3 regions of the Lentzea sp. NPDC020367 genome follow, and region 3 is predicted to be linked to each of the others. Evidence: riboswitches for the same ligand, from Rfam matches in the RefSeq annotation. Region 3 holds a riboswitch; each other region holds the start of a gene.
The links. Region 3 has a riboswitch for S-adenosylmethionine ahead of ACH413_RS13505 (aminotransferase class V-fold PLP-dependent enzyme). Riboswitches for the same ligand answer to the same signal wherever they lie in the genome.
Positions count from the first base shown of each region.

Region 1: another riboswitch for S-adenosylmethionine. It lies ahead of thrC (threonine synthase); the one in region 3 lies ahead of ACH413_RS13505 (aminotransferase class V-fold PLP-dependent enzyme).
Region 2: another riboswitch for S-adenosylmethionine. It lies ahead of ACH413_RS39630 (methionine ABC transporter ATP-binding protein); the one in region 3 lies ahead of ACH413_RS13505 (aminotransferase class V-fold PLP-dependent enzyme).

Region 1 is NZ_JBIRVV010000014.1:177,592-183,196, forward strand. Features, by position in the region: gene ACH413_RS39525 (DNA internalization-related competence protein ComEC/Rec2) at 1-2,530, shown strand, start outside; gene thrC (threonine synthase) at 2,840-4,108, opposite strand; SAM riboswitch class I at 4,120-4,254, opposite strand; gene holA (DNA polymerase III subunit delta) at 4,333-5,310, shown strand; gene ACH413_RS39540 (hypothetical protein) at 5,321-5,605, opposite strand, start outside.
Region 2 is NZ_JBIRVV010000015.1:8,083-13,687, forward strand. Features, by position in the region: gene ACH413_RS39615 (4-(cytidine 5'-diphospho)-2-C-methyl-D-erythritol kinase) at 1-222, opposite strand, end outside; gene ACH413_RS39620 (MetQ/NlpA family ABC transporter substrate-binding protein) at 280-1,080, opposite strand; gene ACH413_RS39625 (methionine ABC transporter permease) at 1,109-1,792, opposite strand; gene ACH413_RS39630 (methionine ABC transporter ATP-binding protein) at 1,789-2,787, opposite strand; SAM riboswitch class I at 3,008-3,101, opposite strand; gene rsmA (16S rRNA (adenine(1518)-N(6)/adenine(1519)-N(6))-dimethyltransferase RsmA) at 3,190-4,020, opposite strand; gene ACH413_RS39640 (transglycosylase family protein) at 4,683-5,605, opposite strand, start outside.
Region 3 is NZ_JBIRVV010000003.1:251,482-257,086, reverse strand. Features, by position in the region: gene ACH413_RS13510 (potassium/proton antiporter) at 48-1,526, shown strand; SAM riboswitch class IV at 1,600-1,714, shown strand; gene ACH413_RS13505 (aminotransferase class V-fold PLP-dependent enzyme) at 1,752-3,083, shown strand; gene lspA (signal peptidase II) at 3,107-3,901, shown strand; gene ACH413_RS13495 (RluA family pseudouridine synthase) at 4,003-4,887, shown strand; gene ACH413_RS13490 (NAD(P)-binding oxidoreductase) at 4,961-5,551, shown strand; gene ACH413_RS13485 (LysR family transcriptional regulator) at 5,540-5,605, opposite strand, start outside.

The DNA.
Region 1 (5,605 bases), on a different contig from region 3:
CGGCCTCTTCGTGAGCTGGCAGGCAGCGGCGATCACCGGCCTGGCCGCAGGAGCCGTAGGCCTGATCTCGTGGCGAAGAGCGTGGTGGACCAGGACCTGCGCGATAGCCCTCCTGATCTCCGGCCCGCTCGCGGCGGCCTGGGTGGGCGGGCACGTCCTGCGAGCCGAGTCCCACCCGCTTCGCCTGGCCGCCGGCGAAGGCCGCGGCACCACCCTCACCGTCGAGCTCACCACCAGACCGAAGGGAATCCGGGCCGCGGGTTTCGGTGGAACCCAGGCAGGCGTGGAGAACGTCGTGATCAGAGCGACCGCGAACGGTGCCCAACTCGTGTTGCTGGCCCCGGCGGACAGGTGGCGGGATCTGTTGCCAGGCCAGAAGGTCACGGTCAAAGGCACGCTCGCCCCACCCCGAGGTGGCGACCTGGCGTCGGCACTGCTGCGGGTGCGCGGCCCGCCGGGCGACCCGCAACCGCCACCGGTCTGGCAGAGCTGGGCCGACGAACTCCGTGACGGCCTTCGGCAAGCCAGCACGGTGCTGGACGCCGAGGAAGCCGGTCTCCTGCCGGCGCTGGTGGTGGGCGACACCGAGCAGATGGTGCCGCGCATCGTGGACGAGTTCCGCACGGCGGGCCTGTCTCACCTGCTCGCCGTGAGCGGGGCGAACCTGGCCATCATCTGCGGTGCCGTTTACCTCCTGACGAGGCGACTCGGCCCACGTCCGGCGGCGTTGGCAGCTCTGGCGGCGCTGGTCGGGTTCGTCGTCCTGGCAGGGCCGGAACCGAGTGTTCTCCGGGCCGCGGTCATGGGCGCCGTCGCGTTGGTGGGGCTGGTGCTGGGCCGGCAACGGTCCGCGGTGCCGAGCCTCGCGACCGCGGTGTTCGTCCTGGTGCTGCACGATCCGGCGCTGGGTGGTGATCCGGGGTTCGCGTTGTCCGTGGTGGCGACGGCGGCGTTGGTGCTCGTTGCCCCGCGGTGGGCGCGGGCGCTCAAACGGCGTGGTGTGCCGAACGGGCTGGCCGAGGCGATCGTCGTGCCGATGGCCGCGAGTCTCGCCACGGCTCCGCTGGTGGCGGGGCTGTCCGGGCAGGTGAGCCTGGTGTCGGTGGTGGCCAACCTGGTCGCCGGGCCGGTGGTCGCGCCGGCGACGGTACTGGGTGTGCTGGCGGCGGCCGTCGCGCCGCTCTCGCCCTGGGCGGCCGAGGTCATCACCCACGTCGCCGGGCCCGCGGTGACCTGGCTGATCCAGGTCGGACGGCAGGCGGCGTCCGTGCCCGGTGCGGCGGTCGGCTGGCCCGCCGGCTGGGCCGGTGCGATCGCGCTGACCGCCGTCACTGCTGCGGTCGTGTTGTTGCTGCGCTTCAAGAGGACGCGGACGTTGGTCGTCGCGGTGCTCGTCGGCGGGTTCGTGGTGCTGGTGCCCATGAGAGTCGTGGCGCCGGTCTGGCCGCCCGAAGGGTGGAAGGTCGTCAGCTGCGACGTGGGCCAGGGCGATGCGCTGGTCCTGGCCACCGACGCGGCGGACACGGCGGTTCTGGTCGACACCGGGCCTGATCCCGGCGCGGTCGACCGGTGTCTGAAGACGTTGGGAATCAAGAAGATTCCGTTGGTGGTGCTGACGCATCTGCACGCGGACCACATCGGCGGTCTCGCCGCCGTGCTCACCGGGCGTGCGGTGGGGGCGGTCGCGGTCGGACCGCTCAAGGAGCCCGCGTGGGCGTGGAGGGAGGTCAGCCAACGAGCCCGCGCTCAGAGCGTGCGGGTCGTGGAGCCGAAGGCGGGCGAGCGGTTCGCCCTGCCAGGACTGGAGTTGGAGGTGCTGGGTCCGAGGCGGCCGCCGGTCGCCCAGGACGAGAACACAACGGTGAACGACTACTCGCTCGTGCTCAAGGCGCACACAAGAGCAGGCCGGGTGTTGCTCACCGGCGACGTCGAACTGGCCGGCCAGGCGGCGTTGCTGGGGGAGCGGGACCTCAACGCCGAGGTGCTCAAGGTGCCGCACCACGGTTCGCGGTACTCGCTGCCCGCCTTCCTCAAGGCGGTGCGGCCACAGGTGGCGCTGGTGAGCGTCGGCACGGGCAACAGGTACGGGCACCCGAGTCCGCACGTCCTCGACGTGATGCGGACGGGAGGTGCGTTGGTGTTGCGCACGGACAAGGACGGAGACCTGGCGGTGTTGCCGGGAAACCGAATCGTACGAAGGAGAAGAGATGGTCTGGGTCAGGTTGTTCAACGCGCGCTACCCGATTCCCGGCGGTACGCCAGGACTCGCTTGGGCGCTGTGGCAGACGAACTACTCGGCGACGCCGTGGCCACACGACGAGCTCAAACCCGATTTCGGTTACTACATCTGCGAAACGCTCGAAGACGGCACACGTGCCGTCACACACCGGGCGACAACCACACATGTGTTGCCGCCGACGAAGGCCGCGACTCCGGAGGAGGCGTACGACCTCGCTGCGGAGCACGTGTTCGACGACGGCCTGCGGATCGCGCCAGACGTTTGGCACGACTACCACTACAACGCCCTTAAGGCGGAAGCCCCGTGGCCGCAACGGATCGTGGCGTGGCGCGCGAACGTGGAACCGGTCGGCCCGCACGTCGTAGAAGGCCTGCAACGTTTCCCGCGCACAGGTTGGCTCAGGACGGACGCGATCTCCTTGTGAGCCACCGTGTTCAGTGATGGTGGCCGGGAACCGATCGCCACGTGAGGTGAACCTGAGCGAGCTGCGCAGGGTCGCCGTTGACGCCGAACACCGCGTCGTCGCCAGCATCGCAGGGAGCGATCATGCACAACGCGGTTCGGGGACGCGGGCGCGTCCCCGAACCGAGAGGGAGGTGACTAACGAGGTGAAGAACCCAGTGCCTTGATGACAGCCTCGGCGGACGGCGGGACCGTCGCGCGCGGGCCGATCGTGTCGCCGAGCGCGTCGAGGGTCTTGAGGCCGTCGCCGGTGATCAGCAGCACGGTCTCGGCGTCCGGGTCGAGCTGGCCCGACTCGAACAGCTTCTTCGCCGTCGCGACGGTCACGCCGCCGGCGGTCTCGGCGAAGATGCCCTCGGTGCGGGCGAGCAGCTTGATGCCCTCGACGACCTCTTCGTCGGTGACGTCGTCGATGGCGCCGTTGGTGCGGCGCACGGCGTCGAGCACGTACGGGCCGTCGGCCGGGGCGCCGATCGCCAGCGAGCGGGCGATCGTGTCCGGGCGGACCGGGCGGATGACGTCGTGGCCCGCCTTGAAGGCGGCCGAGATCGGGGAGCAGCCGGTGGCCTGCGCGCCGAACACCTTGTACGGCGTGGCTTCGACCAGGTCGAGCTGGCCGAGTTCGCGGAACGCCTTGTCGACCTTGGTGAGCTGCGAGCCGGACGCGATCGGCACGACGATCTGGTCGGGCAGGCGCCAGCCGAGCTGTTCGGCGACCTCGTAGCCGAGCGTCTTCGAGCCTTCCGCGTAGTACGGGCGGACGTTGACGTTCACGAACGCCCAGTCCTCGTTCTCCGCGGCGAGTTCCTGGGCGAGGCGGTTGACGTCGTCGTAGTTGCCGTCGACGGCGATCAGGTCGCCTTCGTACACCGCGCTCATGAGGATCTTGGCGCGCTCGAGGTTGGAGGGAACGAGAACGACCGACTTCCAGCCCGCACGGGCGGCGGCCGCCGCGACGGCGTTGGCCAGGTTGCCGGTGGACGGGCAGGCCAGCACCTTGAAGCCGAGTTCACGGGCGGCGGCGAGCGCGACGCCGACGACGCGGTCCTTGAACGAGTGGGTGGGGTTGCCGGTGTCGTCCTTCACCCAGATCTTGCGGACGCCCAGGGCCTTGGCGAGGTTGTGCGCCTCGACCAGGCGGGTGCCGCCGGGATCGGTGTTCGGGTGCTGTTCCACAGTGGACGGAACAGGGAGAAGGCCGCGGTAGCGCCAGATCGACCTGGGGCCGGCCTCGATGTCCTCGCGCCGGATCTTCCCGAAGTCGTAGGCCACTTCCAGCGGCCCGAAACACTCGAGACAGGCGTACTCAGGAGCGAGAGGGGTTTCATTTCCGCACTCACGGCACAGCAGTGCCCGGGCGGGGCCGAGGTCGAACTTGGTGCTCGTAGGCACAGAGACAGCAGTCATCGCGAGGTATCTCCTCATCTTTCCCGCGAAATCGAACGGGTCGGAATTGGCACCGTGATCGTCTTCTACGCGCAGTTCTGCGCATAGCGGTGACGCCGGTTGCCGGGGCTTCGTCGGGCCGTTCCCTCTGCCCCTCTGGATGAGCGGTGTTCAGTTGTGGCTACCAACCTACGGCACCTGTCCGTTGGTCAGCCACCATCGTCCACGATTCGGGACGTGGGAAGATGCGGAGCGTGAGCGCACCGGAGTCACTGCACCTCGTCATCGGCGAGGAGGAGTTGCTGGTCGAACGTGCTGTTCGGGCGGCTCTCGAGGCTGCCCGCGAGGTCGATTCGACCGCCGATCTGACCCGCGTCCAGGTGACTGATCTCACGGCTCCGGAGCTGGCCGAACTGGTGAGCCCGTCGCTGTTCGCGGAGGGTCGCGTGATCGTCCTGCAGAACGGCCAGGACATCAGCAAGGAGGTCGCCGACACGGTGCTCTCCTACGTCAAGGCGCCCGCGGACGGGGTCACGCTCGTCGTCGTGCACACGGGCGGTGGTCGCAGCAAGGCGGCCAAGGACCTGCCCGGACAGCTCAAGAAGGCCGGTGCCGCGGTCACGGAGTGCGCCAAGGTCACCAAGTCCGGTGAGCGCGAGGCGTTCGTGCGCAACGAGGTGCGGCGGGCGGGCGGCAAGATCGACCCGGAGGCCGTCGCCACGCTCATCGACGCCGTGGGCACGAACCTGCGCGAACTCGCCGCGGCCTCGTCGCAGCTCGTCTCCGACACCGACGGCAAGGTGACGGTCGAGGAGATCCGCCGCTACCACCAGGGCAAGGCCGAGGTGACGGGGTTCGCCGTCGCGGAGAAGGCCGTCGTCGGTGACCGGGCGGGCGCCATGGAGGCGTTGCGCTGGGCCATGCAGCTCGGCGTGCCGCACGTGCTGGTCGCGGACGCGCTGGCGGACGCGGTGCGCACGGTCGCGCGGGTGACCGCCGTGGGGCGGGCCGACCCGTTCAGCCTGGCCGGGCCGCTCGGCATGCCGCCGTGGAAGATCAAGAAGGCGCAGGCCCAGTCGCGCGGCTGGGACCAGGCCGGGCTCGCCGACGCGATGCAGGTGGTCGCGGGGCTCAACGCCGACGTGAAGGGTGTGGCGGCCGACGCCGACTACGCGCTGGAACGTGCCGTGCTCCGGATCGTGGCCGCGCACAGCCGCCGCTGATCCCAAGAGATCACCGCGGGCGTGGGATCCCGATCAGGTACTGGGCGCCGGTGAAGCCGGGTTCGACGCCGATCGTCCACGCGAACGACTCGGTGCCGTCCAGGCCGTCGACCATCCGCCGCAGTTCCGCGCGCCCGTACATGCGCAGGAACGACACGACGCTGTCCCAGAACATCATGAACGGCAGCACCGGCACGACGTAGGTCAGTGCCAGCCGCAGCAGGTAGCGCGGCAGGGGATTGCGCTGGAACGGCGCCGCCAGCAGCACGGCCAGCGTGAGGAAGAACGGGAAGAC
Region 2 (5,605 bases), on a different contig from region 3:
GAGGTTCGAGGCTCCGGTGGGCACCTGGTCGGCGCCCTCGCCGTACACCTCGACTCCTGGCTCGTCGGCGACCGCGACCGTGACCTCGTCGACCAGGGAAAGCGCCTGGAAGATCGTCACCAGGTCGTGGTAGCCGTCCGGGCGCACGTCACCTACGGCCAGGTGCAGGTTGACCTTGGCCGGGACGCGAACTGTGACCGGGGGTGGAACGACTGCGAGCACCATGTCAGCGTACGGGCGTTCTGGTGTCCCGGACTCCTCCCCCGGTCACTGTCGCGGTCAGACCGGGATGACCGAACCGTTGAAGGTCTGCTTGATGTAGTCCTTGACCTGCTGCGATCCGAGGAGCTCCGCCAGGTCCCTGATGCGCTTGTCGTCCTTGAGCTCGGTGCGCGTGACCAGGCCGTTCGCGTTCGGGTTGCCCTCGGCCTTCTCCAGCGCGAGCGAGTCGGTGGCGGGCTTGAGGCCGGCGTCGATGGCGTAGTTGCCGTTGATGACCGACGCGTCGGTGTCCTCCAGCGAACGCGGCAGCTGAGCGGCCTCCAGAGGCACGAACTGCAGGTTCTTGGGGTTCTCCGCGAGGTCGCGCACGGTCGGCTGGTCCACGGCCTTGAGCTTGATCAGGCCGTTGGCCTCCAGCAGCTTCAGGCCGCGCGCCTCGTTGGTGGCGTCGTTCGCCACGGCGATCTTGGCACCGGACGGCAGCTCGTCGAGCTTCTTGACCTTCTTCGAGTACAGGCCGAGCGGCTCGACGTGGACGGGCTGGACCCACTCCACCTTGGCGCCGCTCTCCTTCGTGAACGTCTCCAGGTACGGGACGGTCTGGAAGTAGTTGGCGTCGAGCGACCCGTCGACCAGCGCCGTGTTCGGCTGCACGTAGTCGGTGAACTCGACGACCTCGATCTTCAGGCCCTTCGACGCGGCGAGGTTGTCGGCCACGTACTTGAGGATCTGGGCGTGCGGGACCGGCGAGACGCCGACCTTCAGCGTGTCCGAGGCGGACGCGCCCCCGGACGAGCAGGCGGACAGAGCAGTCAAACCGGTCAAAGCGACTGCGATCAGGGCAGCACGAATACGCATTACGTTCCTTTTGAGAAATTGCTACGGGTCAGACGGAGGCGTGCCGGCGCCGGTCGGACGCACGGGCGGCACGGGTGAAACCGAGCTGGATCACGGTGGTGAGCACGGCGAGCCACGCCACGGTGCTCCACAGGATCCGGTCGTTGAAGCGCTGGTAGCCCTCGCGGATCGCCAGGTCGCCGAGGCCACCGCCACCGATCACGCCGGCCATCGCCGAGTACCCGATCAGGGCGATCACGGTGACGCCGATGGCGTTGATCAGCGCGGGCAGCGACTCGCGGATCAGCACGCTGCGCACGATCCGCAACGTCGAGGCGCCGGTCGTGATCGCGGCCTCGACCACGGTCACGTGCACCTCGGACAGGATGTTCTGCACGAGCCGCCCCACGAACGGGATCGCTCCCACGGCCAGCGGCACGATGACCGCCGTGCTGCCGATGGAGCCGCCGACGATGAGGCGGGTGACCGACGTCAGCGCGACGAGCAGCACGATGAACGGCATCGCGCGGCCCAGGTCGGTGACGAAGCTCAGGACCCTGTGCACCGCGGCGTTCGGCCGCAGCCCACCCTTGGCGGTGAGCTGCAACCAGACACCTACGGGAACTCCGAGAACGGTGGCGATGACGGTCGAGACGCCGACCATGTACAGCGTCTCGCCGGTTGCTTCGAGGAGGAACGAGAAAACGTCGGACCAGGGTGTTGCAGACCTCACGCAGCTACTCCCTGCGGGCCCTTCAGGGACCTCTGCACCGAGCCGCCGGCCTCGCCGATCCACTCCAGAGCGGAGTCCGAGCGCTCGCCGTTCAGGCCGAGCCGGAACCGCGCGACCGGGGTCTCGCCCAGTCGCGTGAGGCCGCCACCGACGATGTTCAGCTCGACGCCGAACCGGTGGGAGACCTCGGGAAGCAGGGCACCGACCGCGGCGAACCCGACGAGCACGACGTCCGCGACGCGGTCGTAGCTGCTCTCGTTGATCGGGTTCAGGTCGACGGCGGGCAGCAGCGCACTGCTCGTGCGGCTCGCGACGTCGTTGACCAGGTCCAGCACCTTGCCGTGCTCGACGACGCGGCCCTGCTCCAGCACAGCGACGTCATCGCAGATCTTGCGGACCACGCCCATGTCGTGCGTGACAACGAGAACGGTCACACCCAGCTCGGCGCGCGCACGGTCGAGCACGGTCAGCACGGAACCGGTGGTCTCCGGGTCCAGCGCGCTGGTCGGCTCGTCGGCGAGCAGCACGGACGGATTGGCAGCGAGGGCGCGTGCCACGGCGATGCGCTGACGCTGCCCGCCGGACAGCTGGTCGGGGTACGAGCCGGCCTTGTCGGTCAGCCCGACGAGGTCCAGCAGCTCGCCCACCCGGGTGCGGCGCTGCGGTCCGGGAACGCCGGCGGACTCCAGCGGCAGTGCGATGTTGCCGGCGGCCGTGCGCTGACGGAGAAGCGAATCCCCTTGCGGCACAACGCCGATCTGGCGGCGGGCGGCACGCAGGGCCGACCCGTCGAGGCTGGTGATGTCGGTGCCGTCGACGCGGATCGCACCCGAGTCGGGGCGCTCGAGCAGCGCGACGCAGCGGGCGAGCGTCGACTTGCCGGCGCCACTCGGGCCGACGACACCGAGCACGGTTCCGGCTTCGACGTCGAGGGTCACGCCGTTGAGGGCACTGACGCCCTGGAAGGACTTGGTGAGGTTTTCGACGGTGATCATGTCTGCTCCACGGCTGCGCGCGACGGCACACTGTCCGATTGAGACGGACGTGCGCGGTCAGAATTTCTGCTCAGGTGTGTGCGCCACTCGTGACTGAGTGCGCGTCAAAGGACTTTTAGAAGGCGCCTTAGACGAGGTGGCGACGACATGCAGAAGACGAGCGACGGCACTGGTCGATGACTCGACGGCGCGTCAGCATTCGCACGGTACCCATGGTGCTCCTCCATCGGTCCTGGCGTTAGCACCTGCCCGCATCCAGCGGGTGGTTGCTGCGACGTCGTAGAGCCAGGTCTCTCAGTCGCTCCGGATGGCAAGTAGCAGTCAACCGGACGGACGTTCGGTTGCGCAAGCCAGAATCCGATTCGTTCGACAGATCACACTGTTGGCCGAAGGATCCCCGGCCTAGACCTCGGCGATCCGGATGAAGTCGATCACGCTCAGCTGCTCGCCTCTTTGCTGGGGATCCACACCGGCTTTGGCGAGCAGTTCGTCAATGTTTCCCGGGTTGCCGGCCCAGCCCTTCAACGCCGCCCGCAGCGTCTTGCGGCGCTGCGCGAAAGCGGCGTCGACGATCGAGAAGAGCTTCTTCCGATCCACTGTGGACAGCGGCTTTTCGTGGCGCTGGAACCACACCAGGCCCGAGTCGACGTTGGGCGCGGGCCAGAAGACGTTCTTGCCGATGGAGCCGGCCTTCTTGGACTCCGCGTACCAGGCGAGCTTCACGCTGGGGACGCCGTAGATCTTGTTGCCGGGCTTCGCCGCCATCCGGTCGGCCACCTCGGCCTGGACCATGACCAGGCCCTTCTGGAGGCTCGGGAGTTCGGCCAAGAGGTGGAGCACCACCGGGACCGCGACGTTGTACGGGAGGTTCGCGACGATCGCCGTGGGTTGGACCGGCAGGTCTTCTTGGGTGACTTTCATGGCGTCCTTGAGGACGACGTGGAGCTTGCCCGCGTTGTCCGGGTCCATCTCGCCGACCGTCTGCGGCAGCCGCTGCGCCAGCGGCGGGTCGATCTCGACCGCGACGACCTGCCTGGCGACGGGCAGCAGGGCGAGCGTCAGGGAGCCGAGGCCGGGGCCGACCTCCAGGACCACGTCGTCCTCCGTCAACCCGGCGGCGGCGACGATCTTGCGGACCGTGTTCGGGTCGTGCACGAAGTTCTGGCCGAGCTTCTTGGTCGGGCGGATGCCCAGCTCTTCAGCCAGACGACGAACTTCGGCAGGTCCCAGCAGGCTCACCGGTGCATTCTCGCAGGCTCACCCGTGGAGGGACGGGCTGGGACCGCGGGGCCGGGGGGCGGGTCGGCTTGCGTTGGCTTGTCGCGTTCCAGCGGGGTGGTCGCCTGGCGGGCGGGTGGTCGCCTTGCGAGGGTGGCCGGGCGGGCAGTACCGAGCCGGTGCCAGTCATCGCCGCTTCGCGACGATCGCGATTGGGGCTTGACCTTGAGCCTCTGGCGGGATGCTTGACGGCCGGAAAAGGCCGGGCTGAAAAGCGCCCGGCCGTGCCCATGAGGGGAGCATCCCGCCCACTCAAGGTCAAGCCCCAATCGCCGGGTTGGTTGCGTCATCACCGCTTGACCGGCAGGCCCAGGTTCACACGCCTCGGCTTCGCCATTGCCGTTGGCGGCAGGGGTGCTCGGCTTCGCCGTTGCCTTGGGCGTGCGGAGAGACGGCTCGGCTTCGCCATTGCCGTTGACGGCCGGGCCCTGCCCGAGCCTCAACCACCGATCGCCCACCCCGGCTCCGACCACGTCACCCGACCTCACCGGTGCGGCCCGGCTCCGGCACGTCGCTCAGCGCACCCGACCTCACCGGGGTGCAGTTCGGCAACGACGAAGGCCGCCCGTGGCGAACCAGGGCGGCCTTGTCAGGGGGACGGAGAGGGTTGTGCGTGTTTACGGCAGGCCGAGCTTCGCGCGGCAGCCCGGCCACGCGCCGTACGTGCCGCCGGCGCGGTCGCGGAGCTTGGTCGCGATGGCGATCTGCTGCTCGCGGGTCGCCTGGTGCGGAAGCTGCGCGTACGCGGTGCCGCCGTTGGCCGCCCACGTGCCCGCGTTGAACTGCAGGCCGCCGTAGTAGCCGTTGCCGGTGTTGATGGCCCAGTTGCCGCCGGCCTCGCACTTGGCGAGACGGTCCCAGACCTCGCCGTCGGGCAGAGGCTTGGTGCCGACGGTGACCTTCTTCGGCTTCGGCTCCTTGGTGACCTTGCCGCTGAGCTTCTCGCGGCCGACCTCTTTGCCGTTCTTGACCGTGACGCGGTAGGTGACGACCTGTTCGCCGGCCTCGCCGGGGTCGGTGACCTTCTGCTCGCCCGCGTTCATGTTCGGGTCGTTGGTCTTCTCGACCGGCGGCGCGACGGGCTCGTTCACGTTGATGACCGTGACGCCGGTGCGCGAGATGTAGACCTCGGCGCCGGTCGCGAGCTTCACGTCCATGCCGGACGCGACGGCGTCCTCGGGGCCGAGGCTGAGGTTCTCGGCCTTCAGCAGCTCGTCGACGGTCAGTGCGGTCGTCTGGACCTCGCGGACCGGGTTCGCGCCGTCGAAGAGCTTGATGTTCTTGCGGGTCTTGACCTCGACGCTCATGCCCTCGAGCGGCACGTCGTGCGAGCCGGGCGCGGACATCCAGGCGCCTTCGAGCGGCACGCCGAACTGCTTGGCGGCCTCCTCGACGGTGACCGAGCGGACCCAGTCCTCGCGAGCCTGGCCGTCGATGCTCATCTTGACCAGGCGACCGCGGTCGAGGCTGATCTTGCCGCCGTCGGAGATCGGGGCGTTCAGCGAGGGCGACAGGGCGTCGTGCTCACCGACGACGATGC
Region 3 (5,605 bases):
ATCGTCGGATTCGTCGGAATCGATGGTGATCAACCAGAATGGTCCAGGTGGGTGACGTCACGGTCGTTCTGGGCATCGGCGCGGCCGTACTGCTGATCTCCGTGATCGCGGTGCGGGTGTCGACGCGGCTCGGGCTGCCCTCACTCCTGCTGTACCTCGGCATCGGCGTGCTGCTCGGCGAGGCCGCGTTCGGCATCAAGTTCGACGACGCCGACCTGACGCAGTCCCTCGGCATCGCGGCACTCGTGCTGATCCTGACCGAGGGCGGCATCACGACCCGCTGGAACGCGGTGAAGTCCTCGCTGTGGCTGGGTGTCGCACTGTCCACAGTGGCCGTTGTGGTGAGCGTGGCGGTGACCGGGACGGCGCTGCACTTCCTGCTGGGCCTCGACTGGCGGATGGCGTTGCTGTGGGGCGCGGTGCTGTCGTCCACCGACGCGGCCGCCGTGTTCAGCGTCCTGCGCTCGTTAGGTGTGGGGCCGCGGCTCACGGGCGCGCTCGAACTGGAGTCCGGCCTCAACGACGCGCCGGTCTACATCGCCGTCGTGCTGCTGGCCTCGTCGGACGCGATCTCGTGGACCGCGCCACTGCTGGTGATCTACGAACTGGGCGTGGGCGCGCTCATCGGCGTCGCACTGGGGTATCTCGGCGGGGCCGGGCTCAGACGCGCGGCACTGCCCTCCACCGGTCTGTACCCGCTCGCCACCGTGGCGGTGTGCGTCATGGCCTACACGGCCGGCGACCTCGCGCACGCGTCCGGATTCCTCGCCACGTACGTCGCCGCGCTGGTGCTGGGCAACGCCCGCCTGCCGCACCGCGCCGACACCCTCTCGTTCGCCGAAGGTCTCGGCTGGCTCGCCCAGATCGGGCTCTTCGTGCTGCTCGGCCTCTACGCCTCGCCGTCGCGGCTGCTCGACGTGCTGTTCCCCGCGCTGGTCGCGGGCGTGGTGCTGACGTTCGTGGCCCGGCCGCTGTCGGTGATCCTGTCCTCGCTGCCGTTCAAGGTGCCGTGGCGCGAACAGGCCTTCCTGTCCTGGTCCGGGTTGCGTGGCGCGGTGCCGATCGTGTTCGCGCTGATCCCGTTGATCCAGGGGGTCGAGGGCGCACGCGAACTGGTCGACGTGGTGTTCGTGCTGGTCATCGTGCTGACGGTGGTGCAGGGCACGACGTTGCCGTTCCTCGCCCGGCGCCTCGGGCTGGTGAAGGCGGGCGAGGCGCAGGAGGTCCAGGTCGACTCCTCGCCGCTCGACGAGCTGGGCGCCGAACTGCTGCAGGTGCACATCCAGCGCGGGTCGAAGCTGCACGGCGTCTACATGACCGAACTGCGGCTGCCCGTCGGCGCCACAGTCAGCCTCGTGGTGCGCTCGGGAAAGAGTTTCACGCCACAACCGACGACCCGGCTGCAGACCGACGACCAGTTGCTCATCGTCACCACCGAGGAAGCGCGCGATGCCGCTGAGCGGCGCGTTCGTGCCGTCGACCGCGCCGGTCGCTACGCACGGTGGAAGGGCGAGACCGGCGATTAGTCGGTCACCGACGCTTCCCAGCATCTGAATCAGGTGTCGACGGGCGCGGCGGCCTCCGCTAACGTCGTCGGCAGGTCATGAGAGCCAGCGTCAAGCCCAAGCTTGCTGGCCGGCAACCCTCCAACCGCGGTGGGGTGCCCTTGGTGAGGACCTGGTCCGGCGCGTGGGGCGCCGGTCAAGCGCGGGCCTTCGCACAACGGGGCCCCTGGCCTCGGAGGCAGCTCGATGACGCTCGCGATCACCCCTGGAACCACCACCGCCGTTCCGGCTGTCGTCGGCGCTGACCTGCGGGTTCCGCTCGTCACCGGAGAGCGCGTCACCTACGCCAACCTCGACCACGCGGCATCGGCACCCTGTCTTCAGGAAGTGCGCGACGCCGTCGACGAGCTGCTGCCCTGGTACGCCAGCGTGCACCGCGGCGCCGGGTTCGCCTCGCAGGTCTCGACCCGCGTCTACGAGCAGGCCCGCGACCGCATCCGCCGGTTCGTCGGGGCGCACTCCTCCGACACCGTCGTCTTCACCCGCAACACCACCGATTCGCTGAACCTGTTGGCGCGCAGCGTTCCCAGGAACACCGCCGTCGTCCTGTTCGACAGCGAGCACCACGCGGCGCTGCTGCCGTGGCGCGGTCCGAACGTTCAGCGTGTTCCCGCTCCGTCTTCGTCCGGTGCTGCTGTTGTCGCACTGGACCGGGCGTTGGCCGCCGCCCCGGTCGGTCCTCGGCTCGTGATCGTCACCGGGGCGTCCAACGTCACGGGGGAGCTGTGGCCGGTCGCCGAGCTCGCGAAGGTCGCCCGCCGGCACGGCGCGCGGATCGCGCTCGACGCAGCCCAGCTCGCCCCGCACCGCCCGATCAACGCCCGTGAGCTGGGCGTCGACTACATCGCGTTCTCCGGCCACAAGATCTACGCGCCGTTCGGTGCCGGTGTGCTGGTCGGCCGCGCGGACTGGTTGCAGCAGGCCCAGCCGTACCTCGTCGGCGGCGGCGCGACCTCGAAGGTGACCGACCACGGCGACCGTCTCGGCGTGGCCTGGTCCGCGGTGCCCGAGCGGCACGAGGCCGGCAGCCCGAACGTCGTCGGCGTGCACGCGCTGGCCGCGGCCTGCGAGATCCTGTCGCGGCACTGGGAGCAGACCGTCGCGCACGAGCAGGAACTGCTGACGCGCCTGCAGGACGGCCTGCGCGCGATCCCCGGCCTGCGCGAGCTCGCGATCCTGACCGACGCCGACAAGGTGGGCGTCGTGAGCTTCACGATCTCCGGCTTCGACGCGGGCTTCCTCGCGGCGGCGCTGTCCGCCGAGTACGGCATCGGTGTGCGCGACGGAGCGTTCTGCGCGCACGTGATCGTGGGTCGTCTGGTCAAGCAGGTCGGATCGCACGAGGAACGCGCCGTGCGTGCGTCGATCGGCCTCGGCACGACGGCTGAGCACGTCGACCGTTTGGTGGCGGCGCTGCGCACTCTCGTCACCGAGGGTCCGAAGTGGACCTACGCGCAGCGCGACGGCCGCTGGGTTCCGCAGGACGACAACCGAACCCTGCCGCCGTTCCTCGCGTAGTCCCTGTAGTGGACAATGACCTGGTGAGTGACGAGGCCGAGGCCGCGGAGAAAGCCACCGAGAAGGCGGCCGACAAGGTCGCTGACAAGCCGGTGGAAGCGCAGGTCAGCGAGCCGGAGACGGTCGCGACGCCCGCGATCGTGGTCGAGCCGGCCGCGGAGGAGAAGGCGGAGGGGAAACCCGCCGAGTCCCCCGCCAAGGCGGACGAGGACGACGACGAGTTCTCGATCTCCGGTTCGATCTCGGGCTCGTTGCCGGACCTCCAGACGAAGGTCCTCGCGCTCCTGGCGGGCGTCGTGCTGGCCCTGGACGTGCTCACCAAGGTCGTGTCCGTGGCGTTCCTCGAGGGCGCCGACCCGATCAAGCTCTTCGGCGGCGTGCTCTACCTGACGTTCGTCCGCAACCCCGGCGCCGCGTTCGGCCTGGCCGAGGGCCAGACGTGGATCCTCGCGCTGATCGCGCTGGGCGTCGCCGGGTTCATCCTCTGGATCTCGCGCAACCTCCGTTCGCAGACCTGGGCCGTCGGCCTCGGCCTGGTGCTGGGCGGCGCCGTCGGCAACCTCGCCGACCGCCTGTTCCGCGAACCGGGCCCGATGCGCGGCCACGTCGTGGACTTCCTGTCGCTGTTCGACCCGTACGGCCAGGTGTGGCCGGTGTTCAACGTCGCGGACATGGCGATCGTCGGCGGTGGCGCCACGATCATCGTGCTGGCGCTGCTGCGGCACGACTACGACGGGACCGTCCACAAGGACGAGCCCGCGCTCGTCGTGGAGCCCACGCGCACCGTGGAGTCCGATGGTGCGGCGGAGTCGAAGTAGCTGCTCCTGGTAGGTTCAGCAGGTTCTGCAAGGAGAAGAAGGTCGAGGCACCCCGCGTGAGCGGATACCGAACGCTGCCGATTCCCGACGGTCTGGACGGCATGCGCGTCGACGCCGGCCTCGCGAAGTTGCTCGGCCTGTCCCGCACCGTCGTCGCGGCCATCGCCGACTCCGACGAGGTGCTGGTCGACGGCCGGGTCGTCGGCAAGTCCGACCGGCTCATCGCCGGGTCGATGCTGGAGATCACGCTGCCCGCGCCGCCGCAGCCGGTCACCGTCCAGGCGATTCCCGTCGAGGGCATGGTGATCATCCACGAGGACGACGACATCATCGTCATCGACAAGCCCGTCGGTGTCGCCGTGCACCCGTCGCCGGGCTGGACCGGGCCGACCGTCGTCGGCGGGCTCCTCGCCTCCGGCCACCGCGTCGCCACGTCCGGTGCCGCCGAGCGCCAGGGCGTCGTGCACCGGCTCGACGTGGGCACGACCGGTGTGATGGTGGTCGCGAAGTCCGAGTCCGCGTACTCGGCTCTGAAGCACGCCTTCAAAGAGCGGACCGTCGACAAGGTCTACCACGCGATCGTGCAGGGCCACCCGGACCCGATCAAGGGCACCATCGACGCCCCGATCGACCGTCACCCCAAGCACGACTACAAGTTCGCCGTGATGCAGGACGGCAAGCCGTCCATCACCCACTACGAGGTGATGGAGGCGTTCCGCGCCGCTTCTCTCGTCGAGGTGCACCTGGAAACCGGTCGCACGCACCAGATTCGCGTGCACTTCTCGGCGCTGCACCACCCGTGCGTCGGCGACCTGACGTACGGGGCAGACCCGACGTTGTCCAAGCGGCTCGGGATCACCAGGCAGTGGCTGCACGCGCGCCAGCTCGGGTTCCACCACCCGGCCGACGGTCAGTGGGTCTCTTTCACGTCCGAGTACCCGGACGACCTGGCTTCGGCGTTGGAGAAGCTGCGCGAAGAGGGCTGATTGCGTTTGGGTAAATCATCGGTTGACGACGTTGCACTTGATGTTAATCGGTGAGCTCAATAGCGTTCTCGGCATGCACCTGACCATTCTCGCGGCCTCGGGCCGAACCGGTCTCGCCCTCACCCGCCAGGCGTTGGAGCGCGGCCACGTCGTCACCGCGATCGCCCGCGACCCGCAGCGGATCCCCCTCGACCACCCGAACCTGAACAAGGTCGCCGGCGACGTCAGCACGTCGTTGGACATCGACGCCGACTCGGTCGTCCTGTCCGGTCTCGGCACCGACCGGGCGGGCGTCCTGCTCGACGGCGCCAAGGCCGTGGTCGCCGCCGGACCGAGCCGGATCATCTGGCTCGGCGCGTACGGCACGGGCGCGTCCGCCGACGCGGCGGGCGAGGGCGCCGCGGTGCTGTGGAAGGTGATGGGCGACCGGATCCCGGACAAGATCGCGGCTGACAACGCCGTCCTCGCCGCCGGTGGCACCGTCTTCCACGCCGGCGTGCTCAGCGACGAGCCTTTGACTTCCAGCCGCACCGTCGGCCTGGACGCCGCGCCGCCGTTCGACCTCAGCGCCAAGGTCAGCCGCGAGACCGTCGCCGCCGCGATGCTCGACGAGGCCGAGAACCCGCGCTTTCCCGGCGTCGTGGCGCTGCCGCTACCGGGCTAGAACGTCGGCGAGGGTCGTCCGCACCAGGTCGCGCAGCCACGCGTGGGCGAGGTC